DNA from 4 places in the Micromonospora sp. LOL_015 genome. Region 3 is predicted to be linked to each of the others. Evidence: riboswitches for the same ligand, from Rfam matches in the RefSeq annotation. Region 3 holds a riboswitch; each other region holds the start of a gene.
What was found. A riboswitch is a leader RNA that binds a small molecule or an ion and turns the genes downstream of it on or off. The one in region 3 is predicted to bind cyclic di-AMP.
Positions count from the first base shown of each region.

Region 1: linked by a shared signal. The riboswitch ahead of ACFHWU_RS02345 (coiled-coil domain-containing protein) and the one ahead of ACFHWU_RS12675 (NlpC/P60 family protein) in region 3 are both predicted to bind cyclic di-AMP.
Region 2: linked by a shared signal. The riboswitch ahead of ACFHWU_RS05070 (coiled-coil domain-containing protein) and the one ahead of ACFHWU_RS12675 (NlpC/P60 family protein) in region 3 are both predicted to bind cyclic di-AMP.
Region 4: linked by a shared signal. The riboswitch ahead of ACFHWU_RS03745 (NlpC/P60 family protein) and the one ahead of ACFHWU_RS12675 (NlpC/P60 family protein) in region 3 are both predicted to bind cyclic di-AMP.

Region 1 covers NZ_JBHMIO010000001.1:535,552-540,770, reverse strand. The annotation lists gene ACFHWU_RS02350 (glycosyl hydrolase) at 1-2,229, opposite strand, end outside; gene ACFHWU_RS02345 (coiled-coil domain-containing protein) at 2,640-3,785, opposite strand; cyclic di-AMP (ydaO/yuaA leader) riboswitch at 3,829-3,959, opposite strand; gene ACFHWU_RS02340 (cation diffusion facilitator family transporter) at 4,128-5,036, opposite strand; gene ACFHWU_RS02335 (HelD family protein) at 5,082-5,219, opposite strand, start outside.
Region 2 covers NZ_JBHMIO010000003.1:205,822-211,040, forward strand. The annotation lists gene ACFHWU_RS05050 (sensor histidine kinase) at 1-127, opposite strand, end outside; gene ACFHWU_RS05055 (winged helix-turn-helix domain-containing protein) at 156-824, opposite strand; gene ACFHWU_RS05060 (cellulose binding domain-containing protein) at 873-1,082, opposite strand; gene ACFHWU_RS05065 (potassium channel family protein) at 1,587-2,264, opposite strand; cyclic di-AMP (ydaO/yuaA leader) riboswitch at 2,517-2,652, shown strand; gene ACFHWU_RS05070 (coiled-coil domain-containing protein) at 2,655-3,671, shown strand; gene ACFHWU_RS05075 (glycoside hydrolase family 65 protein) at 3,729-5,219, opposite strand, start outside.
Region 3 covers NZ_JBHMIO010000011.1:123,894-129,112, reverse strand. The annotation lists gene ACFHWU_RS12680 (sigma-70 family RNA polymerase sigma factor) at 443-1,435, shown strand; gene ACFHWU_RS12675 (NlpC/P60 family protein) at 1,533-2,492, opposite strand; cyclic di-AMP (ydaO/yuaA leader) riboswitch at 2,503-2,634, opposite strand; gene ACFHWU_RS12670 (DUF6232 family protein) at 3,109-3,645, shown strand; gene ACFHWU_RS12665 (helix-turn-helix domain-containing protein) at 3,693-4,574, opposite strand; gene ACFHWU_RS12660 (DUF397 domain-containing protein) at 4,822-5,037, shown strand; gene ACFHWU_RS12655 (DUF3817 domain-containing protein) at 5,164-5,219, opposite strand, start outside.
Region 4 covers NZ_JBHMIO010000002.1:285,840-291,058, reverse strand. The annotation lists gene ACFHWU_RS03770 (hypothetical protein) at 261-545, shown strand; gene ACFHWU_RS03765 (ribbon-helix-helix protein, CopG family) at 533-913, shown strand; tRNA gene ACFHWU_RS03760 (tRNA-Gly) at 990-1,063, opposite strand; gene ACFHWU_RS03755 (pyridoxamine 5'-phosphate oxidase family protein) at 1,210-1,725, opposite strand; gene dcd (dCTP deaminase) at 1,853-2,431, shown strand; gene ACFHWU_RS03745 (NlpC/P60 family protein) at 2,591-3,622, opposite strand; cyclic di-AMP (ydaO/yuaA leader) riboswitch at 3,628-3,771, opposite strand; gene ACFHWU_RS03740 (NlpC/P60 family protein) at 4,029-5,072, opposite strand.

The sequences.
Region 1 (5,219 bases), on a different contig from region 3:
GTTGAACACCGCGTACAGGGCAGTGTTCGCGGTGACGCCGGTGTCGACCCGGCCCAACGCTGCCAGGTTGCGTACCCAGTGGAAGGTGTGCGCCCGGCTCTCGCCCTCTTCGACCGGGTAGTTGGGGTTCGCCCGCAGGTCGGTCAGGGCGCCGTTGGCGTCGCCCAGCGCCTGGAACGACCAGAGGATGTCCTGCCAGACCGTCGGCGGGCCGCCGTTGTTGGTGACCAGCGCGTTTCTGTTGGTGGCGATGTAGTCCGGCCGGTAGCCGAGATAGAGCGAGCCGCCGGTGACCGGCAACATGTTGATGCCCTGGATCATCTCCGGCTCGGCGCTGAACCAGGTGGCGTACGCTCCGCCGTCGCCCCAGACCATCCCGACCGACCGGTGGCCGAAGGAGGCCGGGAAGTTGGTGTCCGAGGAGTCGAACCAGTATTCCTGGATGGCCGCCGACTGGGTGGTGTAGATGTACAGCCCGGCGTCGCGGATCGCGGTGTTGCCGGTCGCCAGTCCCCACTGGATCAGGGCGTTGGCGAAGTTCATCCCCTCCGAGGACGACTCCTGGTTGTTGCCGGCGAAAAACGCTCCGTGCCCGGCGGCCCAGTCGTGGCCGGCGTAGATGTCGAAGTCGCGCAGGAACGGGAACATCGGGTCGTTGCGGTCCCAGCTGTTGGCGTCGCGGATCAGCAGGTCGACCATGCCGCCGTACTGGCTGGTCGACGCCCAGGTGGGGTCGAACTTGGCCAGCGTCGCGGCGGCGGCGATGTAGTAGCCGTAGTGGAAGTGGTGGTCGTTGAGGTCGGTGTCGGAGCCGTACGAGGCGGGGTAGCCGACCAGGGTGCCCCACGCCTGGTCGTAAAAGAACACCCGTTGCGTCTTGCCTGGACTGACGGTGAACCAGTCGGTCAGCCGGTTTCGGATGGCGGTGAGCAGATGGTCGCGTTGGGCGGTGCGGCCGAGCTGATCGGCGATCTCCGCCAGCCGGGCGGCCCGGCCGAGCGCCTTGCCGGTCCAGTAGGTGTCGTTGTCGAAGCCGGCGAGCGGGTCGCCGGACGCGGCCTGGTCCAGGTGTGCGGTGAGCGTGGCGAGGTCGGCCCCGACGCTGGTGGCCACCGCCGGCACCTCCGGCAGTACGCCGTGGAAGCGCATCGCGGTCCGGAACGACGTCGCACCGACCAGGTTGCGCATCGGGCCGCGGGCCGACACGTAGGTCTCGGCGATCGGGCTGCCGCCGTCGAGGTGCTTCCACTGGTGGGGGTAGAGGGAGACGACCGTGCCGGTGGCGGAGCCCTCCCGGGCCGTGGTGGTGAAGCTGTAGGTGGCGTCGACAGTGCTGCCGGCCTGGTCGTAACTCCAGCTGACCCGGGTGCCGGTGACGTGGGCGTGGGCGTACCGACCGTAGCTGTCCATCAGCGCGGTGCGCCGGGCGGCGCTGGTGCCGGCGCCGGTCGGCAGCAGCGCGACGGAGAAGTAGCTGCGGCCGGCGAGGGTGGAGCTGATGGTGGTCCCGTTGACGGACCAGGTCGCTCCGCTGGGGGCGTAGGCGACGTAGTCGTGGCCGCGCATGGAGAAGCCGACCCGGGTGCCGCTGTGGTGCCAGACCGTCGGGGTGCCGGGGAACGATAGCTCGGCGTTGCCGCCGGTGACCTGGGCGTATACGAACGGCAGGCCGTGGCCGACGGTCGCGCGCAGGGTACGGGTGCCGTCGGACCAGTACGGGCTGACCGTCCAGTCGGTCCAGCCGTCGACCTTGACGTCCGGGGCGTTGAGTCCGGCGACGCCGAGGGTGAACTCCCGGGTGTACGGGTAGTGGTATTCGCCGACGCCGGTCGACGTGCCGGAGATCGCCGCCTCGGTGGTGTAGGAGACGCCGAGCCCGCCAGCGGTCGGCTGGAACGACATCGGGTGGGCGTGCAGCGGGTCGGAGTAGGCACAGTTGTACCGCTTGAACAACAGCGACGACCACCAGTCGTTGGTCGGCACCGCGCCAGCCGGGGCGCTGCCCGTGACGTACTGCCGGGGGTTGGCGGAGATGCTGCCGCAGGCGGTCGGGGCGGCCGCGCCCGCCGGACGGGTGGTGGTGTAGCTGCCGGCGCCGACGATGGCGGCGTCGGCGGTGCGCAGTACGCCGAAGATCAGTCCGGTGGCGGCCAGCGCCGTCACGGTGGTGGCTGCCAGGATCCGGCGCGGCGTACGACCTGTTCGCGCGCCACGGATCGACAGGTTCATGGTGCCTCCGGGTTGGGTAGGGCGCGGTCCACGATCGCGAAAAATTTCACGACCATTAATGAGTTATTGCCAGGAGGTCACCAGACATGCGGGCTTCTGTCAATATCCCGACATGAAGTTTCGTGCATCCGGCACGGGGTCGTCGCGGTCTGTTGACAGCCGTACCGCTGCTGCTATATATCTAACTGTGAGAGCGCTCTCTCAGTCGCGCGAGCTGCAATGTGCCCAGCGTGAGCCGGGTGTGACTGCGTGGTGGTAGAGCGCTCTCGCATAGTTGCCGGTGGCCGTCGGTCGTTATGCCGATCGGTCTGCCGATGCTGCGCAAATAACTCCGTATGCTGATTCCGTCGCGGATAGAAAATGGGGGCGGTCGGCCGCCGACGTGGCCGTCCGCCCCCATGCGCGCGACGTCAGTACACCGACAGGTGCACGTGGTTGGTGTGGTCGCTGGACGGGTCGCCACCCGCACCGCTGTACGTCTTCCAGCCGCTGCTGGGCAGCCAGATCCGCTTGTACCAGATCACGTAGAGCACACCGAGCCGGTCGGCGTTGTTGATGTAGTAGTTCGCGAGGTTGTCGCCGTAGCTCTTGTCACCGCCGGTCGCCACTCCACCGAAGCCGTTGGGCTGGGCGGCGAAGTCACACGCCCGGCCCTTGGGGTGCTCGCCGGAGCTGCCGTTGCGGAAGCAGGACACGTAGCGGGTGAAGCCGGCAGCCTTCGCCTGGTTCAGGGCGTGCAGCGTACGGGGCGTGATGCAGCCGGAGGTGGTGGGGTCGTCGACGTTGCACGACTCGGCCGGCCAGGAACCGTTCGCGTTGCGCGGAGCCGGGGTCGCCGACGCGTTGGACGACCCGGATCCCGACGACCCGGATCCCGACGACCCGGAGCCGGAGGAACCGGATCCCGACGACCCGGATCCCGACGACCCGGAGCCGGAGGAACCGCTGGCGGCGGCCGCCCGTTCGGCCTCCTCCGCCGCCTGCTGCCTCGCCTGTTCCTCCGCCTGCTTCTCGGCGGCGACCGCGACGGCCAGTGCCCGCTCCGCCTGGTTCCGGCGCTGGTCCATGATGGTGACCTGCTTCTGCTGCTCCCGGATCTCATGCTCGATCGCGGCCTTGGACCTGGTCACCTGGTCACGGGTACGGTACAGCTCGCGGAGCTGCTTCTCCTCGTTGGCGGTCACCGCGCTCAGCGCCGCCGCCCGGTCGATGAACCCTTCCGGCGAGGTGCTGTTGAGTAGCGCGGAGACCGGGCCGAGCCGGCCGTTGCGGTACGCGCGGTCGACGATGTGCCCGACGTTCCTGTTCCGTTGCTCCAGTTCAGCACCGACCGTGTCGAGCTGCTCGGACAGCTTCTTCTGCCGGTCCTTCGAATGGTTGAGCGCCGCCTTGGCGTCGATCCAGCCCTTCGAGGCCGCATCGAGCTCCTTGCGCAGGCTGTCGGTGCCTCCCTCGCTGTCGACCCGGTCGGGCCGGTTGGCGGGCAGGGCGGCTCCGGCCGGCGAGCCGGTCGGGGTGCCGGTGACGGCCATCAGGGCGGCGGTCAACGCCGCCAATAACGTGAATCGGGTTTTTCTGTGGACTGTGCGCGACACTGTGCATTCCTTCCGTCAGCCGCCGACCGGGTTAGCTGACGGGTTCGGGACGGAAGATCCCTACCGCGTGACGCGGATGCACCCCAGGTACGTGGTTCCCCGGCTCGCCGTACGGCGATTAGGCGACGGCCTCCGCGGGCGCCGGAGGGGCGCCGCCCGAGCGGAGACCGGGGCCGAGACTACCGGCTCCCCGGGTCGTCGTCCCGGTATCGATAGCCATGTTATGTCTGGAAAAATCAGGAATATACGTATATCGTGGCTGTGACCGTCGCGGTAAGGTCACGAAACTTAAGCATCTGCTAATCACCAGTCGGCCGGTCCGCAGGAGTCGGCGGGGGCCAGCGGCTCGATCTGCAGCGTCGCGTGCTCGATACCGAACTCGTCGTGCAGGGCCGTCCGGGCGTCCCGCAGCACCGTGCCGATATCGGCCGACGGGGTCACGGCCAGGTGTGCCGAGGCCACCTCCATGCCCGGGGTGAGCGTCCAGACGTGGAGGTCGTGCACGTCGCAGACGCCCGGCACGATGGCCAGCCGGCGGTGGACCCGGGCGACCTCCACATGCTCCGGCGCCGCCTGCACCAGGATGCGCAGCGCGGCCCGGGCCAGCCGCCAGGTGCGCGGCAGGATGAACACCCCGACACCGACGGCGACCAGCGGGTCGGCGTACCACCAGCCGGTGGTGGCGATCACCGTGGCGGCCACCAGCACCCCCACCGAGCCGAGCAGGTCGCCGAGTACCTCCAGGTAGGCGCCCCGTACGTTGAGGCTCTCCCCGGCCCCCTGGCGCAGCAGGGCGAAGGCGACGATGTTGGCGAGCAGTCCGGCGACCGCCACCATCAGCATCGGGCCGACCGTCACCGGCTCTGGATCGGCGAACCGGCGGGCCGCCTCCACCAGGACGTAGAGCGCGACCCCGGCGAGCAGTACGGCGTTCGCCAGCGCGGCCAGCACCTCGAGGCGGTAGAGGCCGAAGGTTCGCTGCGGCTCCCCGGTCGGTCGCCGAGTCGCGGCTATCGCCGCGAGCGCCATGCCGATGCCGAGCACGTCGGTGAACATGTGCCCGGCGTCGGACAGCAGCGCCAGGGAGCCGGTGGCCAGCGCGGTGACCGCCTCGACGACCATGAAGCCCGCCAGCAGGGCGAAGGCGGCCCAGAGACGCCCGTAGTGTCGCTGGCCGGTGCTCCCGGCGCTGTGATCGTGTCCGACTCCCACGCCTGCCACCCTCCGTTGCCCGGCGTCTCGTCAGTAGACTAATGCTCACATAGCAATATGTGCAGTCGACTCCGGGTCGAGGTCGATGGTGACCAGCCGCTGCGTCGCCCGGGAGAGCGCGACGTAGAGCGTGCGCACCCCGGCCTCGGACTCGGCACGGATCTCCTCGCCGGCCACCAGCAC
Region 2 (5,219 bases), on a different contig from region 3:
CGGCACCCATCCCGGCCAGGCCGACCACGTTGATCGCCATCACCAGCAGCGTGATCCGGATCCGCAGGTTACGCAGCCGGTCGGCGGTCTGCAGCGGCTTGCCACCCCGCCGAACGCGGCGGTTCACGACGGCACCCCGCCAATTCGGCCGGCGGTCACGACGGCGCCCCGCCAACCCGGTAGCCGACCCCGCGTACGGTGTGAATCAACTGCGGCTCGCCGAGCTTGCGGCGCAGCTGGGCGACCACCGCGTCCACCACGTTCGAGCTGGGGTCGGCGAGCTCGTCCCAACAGTGTTCGAACAGGTCGCTGCGGCTGGCCACCGCCGGGCGCCGGACCAGCAGCATTTCAAGTACGGCGAACTCCTTGCGGGTGAGCGTCAGCAGGACGCCGGCGCGGCGCACCTCCCGGCGGGCGGCGTCGACCTCCAGATCCGCCACCCGCAGCAGCGGTGGGGTGGTGGCGCCACGGCGTCGGCAGAGCGCCCGGACCCGCAGCACCAGTTCGGCGGTGACGAAGGGCTTCACCACGTAGTCGTCGACGCCGGCCTGAAACCCGGCGATCCGGTCCCCGGCGCTGTCCAGCGCGGTGAGCACCAGGGCCGGTGTGGTGAGCCCGGCCCGCCGTCGGTGGCCGAGCTGGTGCAGTGAGTCGCCTTCCGGAAGGATCCGGTCGAGCACCAGGCAGTCGTAGTCGTTGATGCTCATGCTCAGGTCGGCCTGGCTCCAGTCGGCCGCCTGGTCGACGGCGAATCCGCCGGAGCGCAGCGCGGTGACGACGGCACTGCGTACCTCGGGGTCGTCCTCGACCACCAGCACCCGCATGCGGGCGAGGCTAGCAAGCCGCCGTCACCAGCGCGTCTTCGACGAGGGTCAGCCCGAGGACGCGCACCGGTCGCCGTTGAGCAGGAAGTCCGTCGGCGGCGGGTTGCTCACCGAGTGCCTGACCACGAAACCGAGCTGTACGCTGCCGCCGGCCGGGATCCGGCTGTTCCACGGCGTGTTGGTGACGGTGATGTCCGGCGGGACCAGGTCGACCGGTAAGGGCCCGGCCCGACCGTCGCCGCAGATCGGGCGCGGCAACCCAGCCACTGCCCAGGCCCCAATACACAACGAAGCCTGCCGATGCATCGACAGGCCGGGCAGCGCTGTCGGACAGATCGGCGTCGCGGTCCTGACTTGTTGGCGATTCCCCGCCGTAACAATCGAGGACTAGCGTGGGGACGGGGAGGGCAACCCCCGTCCCCACCATCAGTTGCTGAACACGCACGAGCGGTCTGGCGTCCGGGTCGTGCGTGACGCGCGGGAGCCGGGCCACGCGAGTGGCTCTGGTTCCACCTCCTCTCGACAGGTGGTGCGCGGGCTGGCGGCGGAGTCCGGGCTTGGCCCGCCGCCAGCCTCGGGAGCTGTGCGGTTGACACGGTGATGTCGCCATCGCCGCGCCACGCGTCGACTACTTCAACGGGGGCACATCCATCGATGGAAGCGCTCCCATGCAGGGACTGTAGCCTGAGTCACGAGTTTGCGAAAGTCCGGCGGCTGATCAGCTCACGAAATGAAGGTGTGATGAGGCGTTCACGCCCATGTTCACCGGCCGAACTGCTGAACCGCCGTGGTTGCCCCGGCGACGATCAGCAGCGCATCCGGCGGGATCAACGTCTCAGGTCCCGCGTACCTCAGCTGCCGGTCCCGCTCCTTGATCCCGACCACCGTGATGCCGTACCGCTGACGTAGCCGGCACTCGGCCAACGTCCGGCCGGCGGCGTCCGGCGGGGCGCAGACCTTGGCGATGGCGAACCCGTCGTCGAACTCGATGAAGTCGAGCATCCGACTGGCCAGCAGGCGGGCTACCCGGTCACCCATCGCCGCCTCCGGAAGGATCACATGGTGCGCGCCGACCGAGGCGAGGATCCGGCCGTGCTTGGCGGTGACCGCCTTCGCCCAGACCTCCGGGACACCCAGCTCGGTCAGCGCCACCACGGTAAGGATGCTGGCCTCGACGTCCGAGCCGATGCCGACCACCGCGCGGGGGCAGTCGGCGACGCCACACTGGCGCAACGCCTGGTCATCGGTTGAATCCGCCTCGATCACCCTCGGCAGCCGCTCGGACCAGCGATGCACCCGTTTGGGATGCTCGTCGATGCCCAGCACATCGTGGCCGAGGCGGAGCAGAGACTGGGCGACCTGACCACCGAACCGGCCGAGGCCGATCACCACCACGCTGTCGGCGTCCGGCGGCCCGACCGGGGAATCGTCATCTCTCACCGAAGATCCGTCCGACGCTACGACTTTCCCGCTTCCTCATACGCACTGTAGTCAGCCGCTAACCTCGGCGCAGCGATACCGACCCCTGACGACTTGTCGTACGCCGTCGAACGCAGAAAGTGGACATCACCGAAAGTCGTTGGCTGGTAACGGATTTTTCCAGCTCAGTCAGGATTGTCGAGGTGTTGATGCCGGTGACCAATCCGGTAAGCTTGCCGGCGGTCTTCGCCAGGCGGCGCCCACCGGTGCCGGCGGTGACCGCCGCCCAATCGCCCTCCGGGGTGAGCCGGGGAACCACGTTTCCACCGGGGTGAATCCGCGCCAGCGGTAGGGATCGTTCCGTCCCGAACCCGTCAGCTAACTCGGTCGGCGGCCAAGGAAAGGAACAGGATGACCGCACCCCTCCGCCGGCGGATTCCGACGACCGCGGCCCTCGCCGCCGTCGCCGCCCTGCTCGCTGGGTTCGTCGTAGTGTCGCCAGCCGCCGCTCAGGATCCGGATGACGAAGGCGCCCCGCCACTGCTCAGCGAAGTGCTCGAATCGACCGGCCGGGGCTTCGTCGAAGCCAAGGCGGCGGTCGACGAGTCCCGCAAACGCCAGTTAAAGCTCAACCTCGAGTTGGAAAAGGTCGAGGAACGGATTTCCGCGCTGACCCCACAGATCGGCCAGGTCGCCTCCAACTCGTACCGTCTCGGCCGGATCACCCCGGTGATGGTCCTGCTCAACAGCGCGGACCCGGACGAGTTGCTGGAACGCGCCGAAGGCCTGGACATGATCGCCATGCACGACAACAAGCGGATTCGGGAGCTCAACGAGGCACGCGAACAGGCAGCTCGGGCAGTCGCCGCGATCGACGCCGAAGTGGCCCGCGAGGAACAGCAACTCGAGGCAATGGCCCGGCAGAAGGAAGAGGCCGAAAAGGCCCTGCAACTGGTCGGCGCGGTCGCCACCAACGGGTTCGTCTCGGCCACCTCGCCGGTCGCCGCCCAGGCGCCGCGTAACTCGGACGGTTCCTGGCCGTCCCAGTCGTGCAGTCTGGACGACCCCACCACGAGCGGCTGTATCACTCCGCGCACCATGCACGCGCTGAACGAAGCGAAAAAGGCCGGCTTCACCCGCTTCGTCTCCTGCTTCCGCCCCGGTGGGCCGTTCGAGCACCCCAAGGGGCGGGCCTGCGACTTCTCCGCCCAGCAGCAGGGGTTCGGCGGCGACGCCTTCGGCGACGACCGGCTGTACGGCAACAACCTGACCGCCTTCCTGGTCCGCAACGCCGACAAGCTCGGCATCCTCTACGTCATCTGGTACCGCCAGTTCTGGTCACCGACCACCGGTTGGAGTTCGTACAGCGGCGCCAACGGCGATCCGAACAGCGACCACACCAACCACGTACATCTGTCCCTGCTGTGACCTGACCTCCTCTCCTCCTGCGGTGCCGGGTCGGCCCGGCACCGCACGAGGAGGTGGTCAGTCGGTACGCGCCGACCGGCGTACCGGTGACCGGCCGGTCGGCTGCTGCGGCGGCGGACCGACCGGATTGGCCGGCGGGATCGCCCGGGTGACCGGCTTGTCCGCAGCCACCGTGATCGGCTCGCCGTGGTGGGTAAGGTCAACGGTGGCGTTCGGGTCGACGTCACGCAGCGAGTAGGTCACCTCGTCATGCTGGACCGCCACCCGCAGCCGCAGGCCCCGCCACATCATGGCGAACTCCAGCCGGTTGATCCGCTGCGGCAGCCGGGGAGCGAAGGTCAGCTCCCCGCCGTGGTCACGCATCCCCCCGAAGCCGGCGACCAGCGCGAGCCACGCCCCGGCCAGGGCGGCCACGTGGATGCCGTCGCGGGTGTTGCGGTTGATGTCGTGCAGGTCCATCAACGCGGCCTCACCCATGTAGTCGTGGGCGAGCTCCAGATGGCCGGTCTCCGCGGCTATCACCGACTGAGTGCACGCCGACAACGACGAGTCCCGCACCGTACGCCGCTCGTAGTAGGCGAAGTTGCGGGCCTTCTCCTGCTCGGTGAACGCGTCGCCCCGCCAGTGCATCGCCAGCGCCAGGTCGGCCTGCTTGACTACCTGCTTGCGGTACAGATCGAAGTACGGGTAGTGCAGCAGCAGCGGATAGTGGTCCTGCGGGGCGCCGGCGAAGTCCCACTCCTGGTGCCGGGTGAACCCGGCCGACTGCGGGTGCACGCCCAGCTCGTCGTCGTACGGGACGTGCATCGACAGCGCCGCGTCCCGCCAGGCCGCGGTCTCCTCGTCGTCGACGCCGAGCACCCAGGCCCGGTCGGCGTAGCGCAGCGCGCAGTCGGCGGCGGTCAGCAGGTTCCGCTGCGCCATCAGGTTGGTGTAGATGTTGTCGTCGACCACGGCGGTGTACTCGTCCGGCCCGGTCACCCCGTCGATGTGGAACCGGCCGTGCCGGTCGTGGTGGCCCAGCGAACGCCACAACCGGGCGGTCTCCACCAGCAGTTCGAGGCCGATCTCCCGCTCGAACTCGACGTCCCCGGTAGCGTGCACGTACCGTCGGACCGCGTCGGCGATGTCCGCCGCCACGTGGAACGCGGCCGTGCCGGCCGGCCAGTACGCCGAGCACTCCTGGCCACGGATGGTCCGCCACGGGAACGCCGCCCCGTTGAGCCCGAGCATCCGGGCCCGCTCCCGCGCCTGGTCCAGGGTCGAGTGCCGCCAGCGCAGCACCGAGGCGACCGCCCCTGGCTGGGTATAGGTCAGTACCGGCAGCACGAACATCTCGGTGTCCCAGAAGGCGTGCCCGTCGTATCCCGGTCCGGTCAGGCCCTTCGCCGCGATCGGCCGCTGCTCGGCTCGGGCACCGGCCTGCAGCACGTGGAACAGCCCGAACCGGACCGCCTGCTGGATCTCCGGGTCGCCGTCCACCCGCACGTCCGAGTGGCCCCAGAAGTCGTCGAGGTACTTGCGCTGCTCGGCGCAGAGCCCTTCCCA
Region 3 (5,219 bases):
CCCGCAGGCCGGTGTCTGTCGGGTGGTGATGAACCGTGCACCCCGCTCGGGCCGTACTCCTGGCCAGGACCAACCGACCGGCGTTGGCCAGGACCAACCGACCGGGCGGGCAGTGACGAGGATCGCAGGAGGGGTAGTGACGGGAATCGCTGCGCCCCTGCCCGGTGTCGTGGTGTGCTGGGAGTCTGCCACGCCCCGCCGACCTGAGTGCATCGGGCAGTCGGCCGGCCCGACGCAGCGTGGCGATCGAGGAGCCTGGCAGGAAACGCCAATCCCGCTCACAGCAATTATTCAGGCAATCGTGTCAGCTTCGACTCACGAGACGGAATCCCTGACGCGTCTCATCTGTTGTGCAGGTGTCGGCGCCATACGGCGGGCCTGCCACATCAGGTTCGCCGGATCGGAGGCGGACGTGACGGGGGAGAGGCTGATGGAGATGCGCATCGCAGGTGACAGGGCACGACGTGGGGTTAACGAGGGGACCGTGAGCAACGTGGAGAAGACGATGGCTTTGCGGACCGACGAGGTCGCCGAGGAGCGGGACCTCGTTGGCGTCTACCTGCATGAGATCTCCCGCACGCCGCTGCTCGACGCGGCCCGGGAAGTCGACCTCTCCAAGGCGATCGAGGCCGGTCTGTACGCGGAGCACCTGCTGGAGCAGGGCGTGCCGCGGGCCGGGGTGAGCCGCGAGGAGCTGGAGCGGCTGGTCGTCGAGGGTGAACGGGCCAAGGACCTGTTCATCCGGGCCAACCTGCGTCTGGTGGTGTCGATCGCCCGCCGCTACGTCCGGTCCGGGATGCCGATGCTGGACCTGATCCAGGAGGGCAACACCGGTCTGGTCCGCGCGGTGGAGAAGTTCGACTACGAGCGTGGTTTCAAGTTCTCCACCTACGCGACCTGGTGGATTCGGCAGGCCATCAGCCGGGCGATCGCCCAGCAGGAGCGGACCGTACGGCTTCCGGTGCACCTGGTCGAGGACGTCAACCGGATGCGCAACGTGGCCCGCCAGTTGACCCGGGAGCTCGGTTCGGACCCGGAGCCGGAGCAGATCGCCGCCTCGCTCGGCGTGCCGGTCGAGCGGGTGCACGAGCTGGTGCGGTGGTCGCAGGACACGGTGTCGCTGGACACCCCGGTCGGCGACGACGGCGACACCAACCTGGGCGACCTGGTGGCCGACAGCGACGCACCGTCGCCGGAGGACATCGTGCTCACCGGTTTGGAGCGGCAGCGGATCGAGGGCCTGCTCAACCACCTGGACGACCGGTCCGCCGGCATCATGCGGGCCCGGTACGGCTTGGAGGACGGGCGGGAGCACTCGCTGACCGAGGTCGCTTCGCGCTTCTCACTGTCCCGGGAGCGCATCCGTCAGCTGGAGATCCAGGCGCTGGGCCGGCTGCGGGAGCTGGCCCGGGCGGAGGGACTGCAGGCTGCCTGATCCGCCGATGAACTGACAACCCACCGACGAACTGCCGACGGCCCGGCATCCGCAAGGCGGATGCCGGGCCGTCGGCAGTGTCGCGCGAGCGACCGGGTCAGCGGACCCGGCCGTAGCCGTACGGCGGCATCATGTCCACACTGGCCAGCTCGACGGTACGGCCGAAGGTGGGTGCGTGGATCACCTGGCCGCCGCCCACGTACAGGCCGACGTGGGCGAGACCGTTGTAGAACACCAGGTCACCGGGCTGCAGTGCGCCACGGTCGATTTTCGCGACCACGTCCCACTGCATCGCCGCGTTGTGCGGCAGGCTCTTGCCGGCGGTACGCCACGCGGCAAGCGTCAGGCCCGAGCAGTCGTAACCGTTCGGGCCGCTGGCAGCCCAGACGTACGGCTTGCCGATGGCTCCGTACGCGAACTCGACGACCGAGCCGGCGGCACCGGACACCGACGGGACGGTTCCGGTGTACGACGAGCCGGTCTGGCTCGCGGCACCGTAGGCCCGTTCCCGCTTGTCCATCAGCTCGTCGATGTCCGCTTCGATGCTCTTCTTGCGGTCGGCGAGCTCCTTGACCTGGGCGTCCTGCTTCTTCAGTGCCGCCTGCAGCTTCTCCTGCTCGGCCAGGTAGGTCAGTTGGGTGCTGGTGAACTCGCTGAGCCGCTGCTGCCGGTCCCGGGCCAGGTGGTCCAGGGTGCCGAGCCGGTGGATAAAGCTGCCGGAGGTGCCGTCGAGCAGGGCGCTCGCGGTGCTCAACCCGCCGGTCTTGTACGCGTTGACCGCGATCTGACCGACCTCGGTCTGCGCTGCCGCGAGTTCGGCCTGCAGCGGGCCGAGCTTGGCGTCGATCTCCTCGGCCGCCGCCCGGGTGGCCTTGGCCTCCTCCCTGAGCCGGTTGTACGACTCGACGACCTTGGCCAGCTCTTCGGATTCCTCGTCGATCTGCTGCGTGAGTTCGCTGACCGTCGGCTGGGCGGTCGCGGCGGTCGCCGGTACCACCAGGCCGAGGCTTACGCCGGCCAGCATCAGGGTGCGCAGCAGAATCCGCGCTGTTGACAAGAACGCAGAACCCTTCTTCCTCGCCGCCTACCGGGTTAGCTGACGGATTCGGGCGGGAAGTTCGCCCTACCGCGGTGAACCGCGGATTCACCCCAGTTGCCGATGGGTCCCCGGATCGCAACCGTGAGATCACTGTTTGTAACGTCAGATAATCTCAGGATGGCGATTCGGCGGCACTGGACCGGCGTCACCGCTTCCCGGCGACTGGCGACCGGACCAGCTGGTCCAACTTAGCCGCAAGGGTTACGACGCGGAAAGTGCTGCGATCGTGATCCGTGGCATGGAACTGGCCGGAGCCCGTTGACAGTTACTGGATGTGACGGTTGGCTGCTCTGGGCAACATTCCTGTTGCCTTCGCGTGACCGGTTGACTCCGGCGCGTCGTCATTGGACAGCGTCTGATCAATTGCGAATAATGCGTCATTAGTCGGTCTGTGCGGTTGTCGTCAGTAAGCTATCCGGATGAATAGCCGCAAAAGGTCTGATTCGCCATCCAGGACGCGGCCTGCCGTACGTCATTCTGCTAGGTGGCAGAATGACCACCTTCCATCGAGTAGCTAGCTGTTTGCACAATGGACCCGCAAGGTCAGCGCCGCACGAGCCCTTCGGAGGCAGCTATGCGTGCTACTCGCCAGACCCCGCCCCGACGCGGTTCCCCGGTGCCCGCCCAGTCCGGCTCCAGTGTCGGACGGACCTTCTACCGGCAGCCCGGCATCTGCGTGACCGGTGAATGGTTCGTCGTGGCCGGCCGGCGTTTCGCCGTCCGCGACCTCACCGAACTCCGGACCGCGCGAGGCGCCCGCGATTGGCTCACCGGCCGGGTGATCGCGGTGACCGCCCTGACCCTGGCGGCGGTCGCGGTGACCGTCGGCTACACCCGCGGGTTGGACGAGGTCAGCGCGGGTGTCTACCTCGCCATGCTGGCGGCTGCGTTCGTGCCGGTGGCGGTCGCCTGGCTCGGCGACCGGTTGCGGCCGCGGGCGTACGAACTATGGGGCCGTCACCAGGGACTGCTGTTGCTGCTGTTCAGCACCGACGACGAACGCCAGTACGGCCAGGTGAGCCGGGCGTTGATGCGGGCTCGGGAGATCTCCCGGCTGGCCGGTCTGTCCGAGCCGGTCACCATCGAGCCGTGGGTGCCCGACCAGCGGTGAGCGGGCCCGGCCGCCGTCGCGGTCGTCGGCGGGCTGGTCGACGTCGATCAGCCCGCGTCCGGCCCGTCCAGCCGCCGGGCGAGGTCGTGCAGCATCGCCACCGAGTCGGCTGGCGACAGGGATTCCGCCCGTAGTCGGTCGAAGACATGCTGGTACGGCCGGACCTCGTCGGCCCGGTCGATGACCTCCTCGACCAGAGCGCTCTCCACGTACACCACGTCAGCGTCGGCCTGGTCGGCGAAGTGCAGGATGACGAACGGCCCGAGCACCGTGTTGCTTCCGGCGGCGAACGGCAGCACCCGGACCGTGACATGAGGCGCCGCTGACATCTTCGCCACATGCTGGAGCTGCTCGCGCAGCACCCGCGGGCCGCCGGTCATCCGGCGCAGCGCAGCCTCGTCGATGATCACCTCGATCTGCGGCGGATCGGCGCCGAAGAGCACCTCGTGCTGGCGGGCCAGCCGGATCTGCACCCGCCCTTCGATCTCGGCCGCCGGTACATGGTGCGGGCCGTCGGCCGGGATCACCGCGCGGGCGTACTCCTCGGTCTGTAGCAGGCCGGGGAAGCTGATTGGCTGAAAGTACCGCAGTGCCGACGCTTCCGCCTCCAGCCCGATGTAGGCCGCGTAGGCGGCCGGCACCCGATCCTTGTAGCCGCTCCACCAGGCGCGCCGTCGTGCCGCCCGGGCCAGCTCGACGAGCTCCTGCACCTGCTGCTGGTCGCGTACGCCGTACAGGTCCAGCAAAGCCTTGACGTCGTTGGTCGAGATGCTGACCGAACCCGACTCGATCCGGATCAGCTTCGACAGCGACCAGTCCATTTGAGCGGCGACGTAGTCCTGGGTCAGCGCGGCGGCATCGCGTGCCCGGCGTAGCGCCGCACGCAGCCGGCGACGCCCGATGGTCGGGCCCTGGTGTCGGGCAGGCATGGGAACGCTCCGGGGGGGGTGCCTTGCAGAGTGCCACCTGGCTGGTTGCCACCCTGTTGCAGGCTACACCGCCGCCGTCAGGTCTGCTAAGGACGGCCGGCCCTCCGCATGGTCCGAACGGCGGTTTCACCGGGTTTTCGCGGTGTCGCCCAGTCGCGTCGGCAAGATCGGGGACTGATACAGTCCGCCCGATTGCCTGCGTGCTCTGATGGCAAATTTACCGATTTATCCTTATTGAGGAGTCTAGGTGACTGTGATCAGCACTGCCGGTCCGGCGTGGCGTAAGAGCCGCCGCTGCGAGGCGACGACCTGCGTCGAGGTAGCCGAGATCGGCTCGGCGGTCGGGGTGCGCAACTCCACCGACCCCGGAGTGCACCTGGAATTCTCGGCAGCAGCCTGGTCGGCATTCGTCGCCGGGCTGTCCGGTGCGCCGACCAGCTCCGGCGGCCACACGATGGGTTGATCCGACGCCGCACGAGGCTCGGCTCCCCGGCCGCCGACAACGTCGGCCGTACGCCCCGGCCGGGTCGGCCCGACGACGGTGCCGGCCCGGCCGGGGCACCGTCAACCGGTCACCGCCCGCCCGGTCTCAGCCGGTGAACACCTTGTCCGGCTCGGTACGCGGTTGCTCGCTCGCCCAGCGGC
Region 4 (5,219 bases), on a different contig from region 3:
GTTCAGCTTGATGCCGCAGGTGCATCAGGATGCACCTGCGGCATCACGTCCGCCGAGGCGGCGTGGTTCTGAGGCGGCCTCCCGTAACCTGGGCTGGCCTTGATCATCCTGGCCTACTGACACGCCAATGGCACGACCGGACAGCGCGCAGGGAACTCTCACCGCAACCACAGATCGAGTTGCCTGGCCGAGCCCTTGCCTGCGGCCGAGTACACGTGTCATCCTAGCCAGGACAGGTTTCGTCGGACAAAATGCGATGCGTGGCCAGGTACAGGTACTCGTGGGCGCAGTCCGCCGGCAAGCACAACATAGCGCAACAACGATCACGGTACGTCATCGAACACTGCGGTCAGCCGTACGCCCTTCCACCAGAACCCCCGGACCGGCCAGAACGGCTGCTGTTCCTCGGCGACGACAGGGACGGCGTCGCTCTCGAAGTCGTCGCCATCGAGTTGTTGGACGGGACGCTACGCGTGATCCACTCCATGGACATGCGACCTAAGTACAACCGGCTCTACAAGGAGGCGAAGCCATGGCGGGTGTAACGCGAACGACGAAGGACCGAACGACCTCCACGACCTCTAACAAGGCAAAGGCACCGCGCCGAGCAACCACCACCGGAGCCCGGGCGACTCGGGCAGCCAGCCGACAGGCCAAGAACGGTACAGCGCTCACGTCGCAGCTGGAGAGCGAGCTGGTCGCAGAGGCAGAGGCTGGATACGACCCCGACAGTCTCGCCCCCCGCCGGGTCGGCAGACCGCCGCTTTCCAGCAGCGGCGGCGCCTCGCACAAGATCAGCATCCGAGTTGATGACCAAACCTACGAAATGATCAAAAAGGTGGCAGAGCTGACCAACCGCAGCCCCAGCGAGTTGATCCGCGAAGTACTGCAGGCCGCGTACCCACGGAAGTAGGAACCTCGCGACGATCCCGCGTACGTACAGCGCAAGCCCTGGTTGGGATGATGGCCCCGACCAGGGCTTCGTGTGTTGGAGCGGGTGACGGGAATCGAACCCGCACTGTCAGCTTGGGAAGCTGATGTTCTGCCATTGAACTACACCCGCGAGCGGACCCACTCTACCCGGTCAGCCCGGTCACTGCGCAACAGGCCCGGCCGCCAACCGAGCACAGCATGGGGTACGGCTCGACACCCGTCGACCGGGCGTCAACGGGTAGGGCGTCGACGCGTCGGCCGGTGCCACGCGGCGGGTCAGCAGGCGACCGGGGTCGGCACCGGGTGGGAGACGCTGCCGCTGGTCGGGTCGAGCCAGACCTGGACGGCTGGTTGCCGTGGCGCCGCCGCCGCGTAGTGGCCGGTGCTGCCACCGCGTTGCGCCACCATCGCCACGTCGACGGAGAACTCGAACAGTCGCCAGTCGACGTGCGGCACGGCCCCGAGATCGCTGGCGAGCCGACCCACCTTGGCCGGATCGGTGACCGGATGCGCCCGACCTGCCAGGTACGCCTCGTCGTCACTCTCCTCCGGCGGGAACGAGTGCAGCGCGTACCGGCCATCCCGCTCCAGGTCACGCCGCTTCGGCGAGTCGATGATGAAGCAGAACAGCCCGTTGTCGGTGATCACCGGGGAGACCGGGTGCACCCGGGGACCACCGTCGGCTCGGACGGTGGCGAGGTAGCCGAGGCCGGGACCGTACTGCTGCATGAGGAGTCGGATCGCCGTGGCCAGGCGGGGCTCGTCGGCTGCGAACTCGGACCAGGTTGCCATGCGATGATTCTATCGAACATGTGTACGAAGAGATAGGGGGATCGCCCGTCCAGGCCAATCCGGGTACGTACCGGCCGGACAGCCGGCCGCGCGGTCGCACCGGCCGGACGGTCGCTATCGTGTGACGATGCTTCTCTCCGACCGGGACATCGTCGCGGAGACCAAGACCGGCGGACTCTCCCTCGAGCCGTTCGAACCTTCGCTCGTCCAGCCGTCGAGCATCGATGTCCGGCTCGACCGGTATTTCCGGGTCTTCAACAACCACCTGTACACCCACATCGACCCGGCGACTCGGCAGGACGATCTGACGTCCCAGGTCGAGGTGCCCAGCGGCGACCCGTTCGTACTGCACCCCGGTGAGTTCGTCCTCGCCTCCACGCTCGAGGTCGTCTCGCTCGGCGACGGCCTGGCCGCCCGGCTGGAGGGCAAGTCGAGCCTGGGTCGGCTGGGCCTGCTGACCCACTCCACCGCCGGCTTCATCGACCCCGGCTTCTCCGGCCACGTGACGTTGGAGTTGTCCAACGTGGCCAACCTGCCGATCAAGCTCTGGCCCGGGATGAGAATCGGCCAGCTGTGCATCTTCCGGCTCTCGTCGACGTCCGAGCATCCGTACGGGTCGGCGGTCTACGGATCCCGGTACCAGGGACAGCGTGGACCCACTCCGAGCCGGTCCTGGCAGCGGTGGCGCACCTGGCCGACCAGCTGAACGGCTGGGCTGTCGCAGCGCCGGCGCGCCGGCGGTGGGGAGGCGAAAGGCGCCCTCCCAAGCCGGGGGGAGACATGGGAGGGCGCCTTTCCGGTGGCCGGTGCTGCCGCTTGACGGGGGGATCAGCGGCATGCGCCAGGCCATGGGGAGGAGTGAGGTCTAGCCGGGCCTGCCGTAACTGTGCACACTCGAACCGATCTTGCGCATCTGCACCGGTTCGCCCGCCTGGGAGGCGTGCACGATCCAGCCGTTACCCACGTACATGCCGACGTGGGAGAGCCCGCTGTAGTAGAAGATGAGGTCGCCGGGGCGCAACTCGTCCCGGCTGACGTTGGCGGTCATTTGGCGCTGCCGGGCGGCGTTGTGCGGCAGCGTGACGCCGGCCTGCGCCCAAGCGGCCAGGGTGAGACCCGAACAGTCGTAGCTGCCCGGTCCCGCTGAACCCCAGACGTACGGCTTGCCGATCTGCGCACAGGCAAAGGTGACCGCCTTGCCGGCCGCACCGCCGGGGTAAGTCGCCGGGCAGGGCGCGGGACGCAGCGAGCCGAGGGTGTTGGTCGAGCCGTACGCCTCCAGGCGCAGGTCCTGCAACCGGTCAACCTCGGCGTCGATCTCCTTGGCCTTCGCCGCCAGCTGAGCCTCGGTGCTGGTCAGCTCGACGATCAAATCGTCGAGCGGGGCCTTCTTCGCGGCGTACTCGTTCCTGAGGTCGACGACGGCCTGCACGTCGCGGGCCTGCCGCCGGGCGAACTGGTCCAGCAGCTCGAGCTGGTCGGCGAGGTGGGTCGGCTTGCCGTTGGTCAGGATCGCGTTGAAGACCGACGGACTACCACCCTTGTACGACCGGGCGGCGAACTCGCTGACCCGGTCCATCGCCAGGTCGATCTGGATCTGCAGTGGCTTGATCTTCTTCTGTAGTTCGTCCGCCTGCTTCTTTTTGGCGGCAAGGTCCTGCCGTACGGCATTGTGCCGTTCGATCGTTGGTTCGAGCTCGGCCCAGACCTCGTCGATCTGCGACTCGATCTCGGCGACGGTGGGCTGCGCCTGCGCCGGCGCTGCTACCAGCAGCAGACCGACGCCGGTGGTGGCGGCGACCAACGCGGTGAGTACTCGGCTAGGGTCGTGCGGCGATTTTCGCCGATGGTCGCGGCTGGACCACCGGAGGTATCGCCGAGGGGCGCTCGTAGCCACCGGACTCCTTCTCCCCAGACCGCCTACCGGGTTAGCTGCCGGGTTCGGGCGGAAAGGAGACGCCCTACCGCAGGTGGCCTGCGGATTCACCCCGGAAGTGCCGTGGGTCCCCGGCTCGCCGTCAGACGGCGATTAGGCGGTGTCAGGCCGAGGTCAACCCGGTTGGTTGACGTCCTCCCGACTCGACGATCCCCAAGAGTAGAGAGCGGCGTTCTCGCTACGCAAGCGAGAACATGGACTATCTCATTGAGTACACAGACGATTGCGTATCGTACATAGGCTGCCATCGCTCAAGCGTTCGAATTTTCCCGGGCGGACCGGCCCGTTCATACCGGTCCGCCCGTACGTTCGGCCAGCCAACGCGCGCCACTCAGATTGCCTCAGCAGGCTGGCTGACCTGCCACGATCAGCCGACCCGCTTGAATCCGGCGAGCGGCATGTTGTCGATGTTCTCCATCTGCACGGGTTGACCCGCGCGGGGAGCGTGCACCATCAGGCCATTACCGATGTAGATCCCCACGTGATGCAGATCACTGAAGAAGAATACGAGATCCCCGGGTTTGGCGTTGGCACGGCTGACCGAACTGCCCTGATTCCACTGAGTTCCGGTGTAATGCGTGAGGCTGACACCGGCACTTGCCCAGGCGTACTGGGTCAGGCCGGAACAGTCGAAGGCGTTCGGCCCGGTGGCACCCCAGACGTACGGCTTACCGAGCTGTGCGCAGGCGGTGCGGACCGCGGTTCCGGCGGCTCCGCCGACCGACACCGCCGGGCACGGGCCGGAGGCACCGGATCCGCCGGTGTAGCCGGTGGACTGGTACGCGGCGTTGCGCGCCCGTTCCAGGCGTTTGATCTCGGCGTTGATGGTTTTGCGCTGCTCGGCGAGCGTCTTGTCCTGTGCCTGCTGCTTCGTGATCAACTCGTCCAGCGTCTGCCGTTCGGCGAGATAGCGGTCCCGGGTCTCCAAAACAGCGGTGATCTTTTCCTGCCGACGCTTGGAGATTCGGTCCAGCACCACGAGCTGATCCGCCAGACTGGTCGGTGATCCGGTCCGGAGCAGGGCGTTCAGTTCGCTCGACGGCCCGGTCCGGTAGTAGCGGTTGGCAACCTCGCCGATCTCGTCCGCCGCCAAGTTGGCCTGCAGGGACAGGGGGCGGATCTTCTCGTCGAGCGCGGCCGCTTTCTTCTCGTTGGCCTTGAGCTCGCTGTGCACCTTGTTGTACTGCTCGATGACCGGTTCCAGTTTCAGCCACTGGGCGTCCAACTCGGCTTCGATCTCAGCCAGCGTCGGCTCGGCGTGGGCCGGCCCAGCCGGGAAGAGCAGCGCAGTTGCAGCAAGTAACAGCGCAATTGCGATACGTTGAGGAACCCGTACACGCCAATGCTCTCCGCGTCGATACCGGGACCCACTGTGACGATGGATGTGCGAATTCGCGAGCGCACGTGCCATTGGCAGCGACTCCTTCAATGGTTCGATCGCTGGGGCCTCACGGGCGGGGGTACGGAGGCCGACATCCGCAGCGGTCGGTGCATCACCTTATTGGAAAGCGCGGTGTTCGTTCAAGACCGCCTGCCGCCTCCGCTTCCCCCGCAGCTA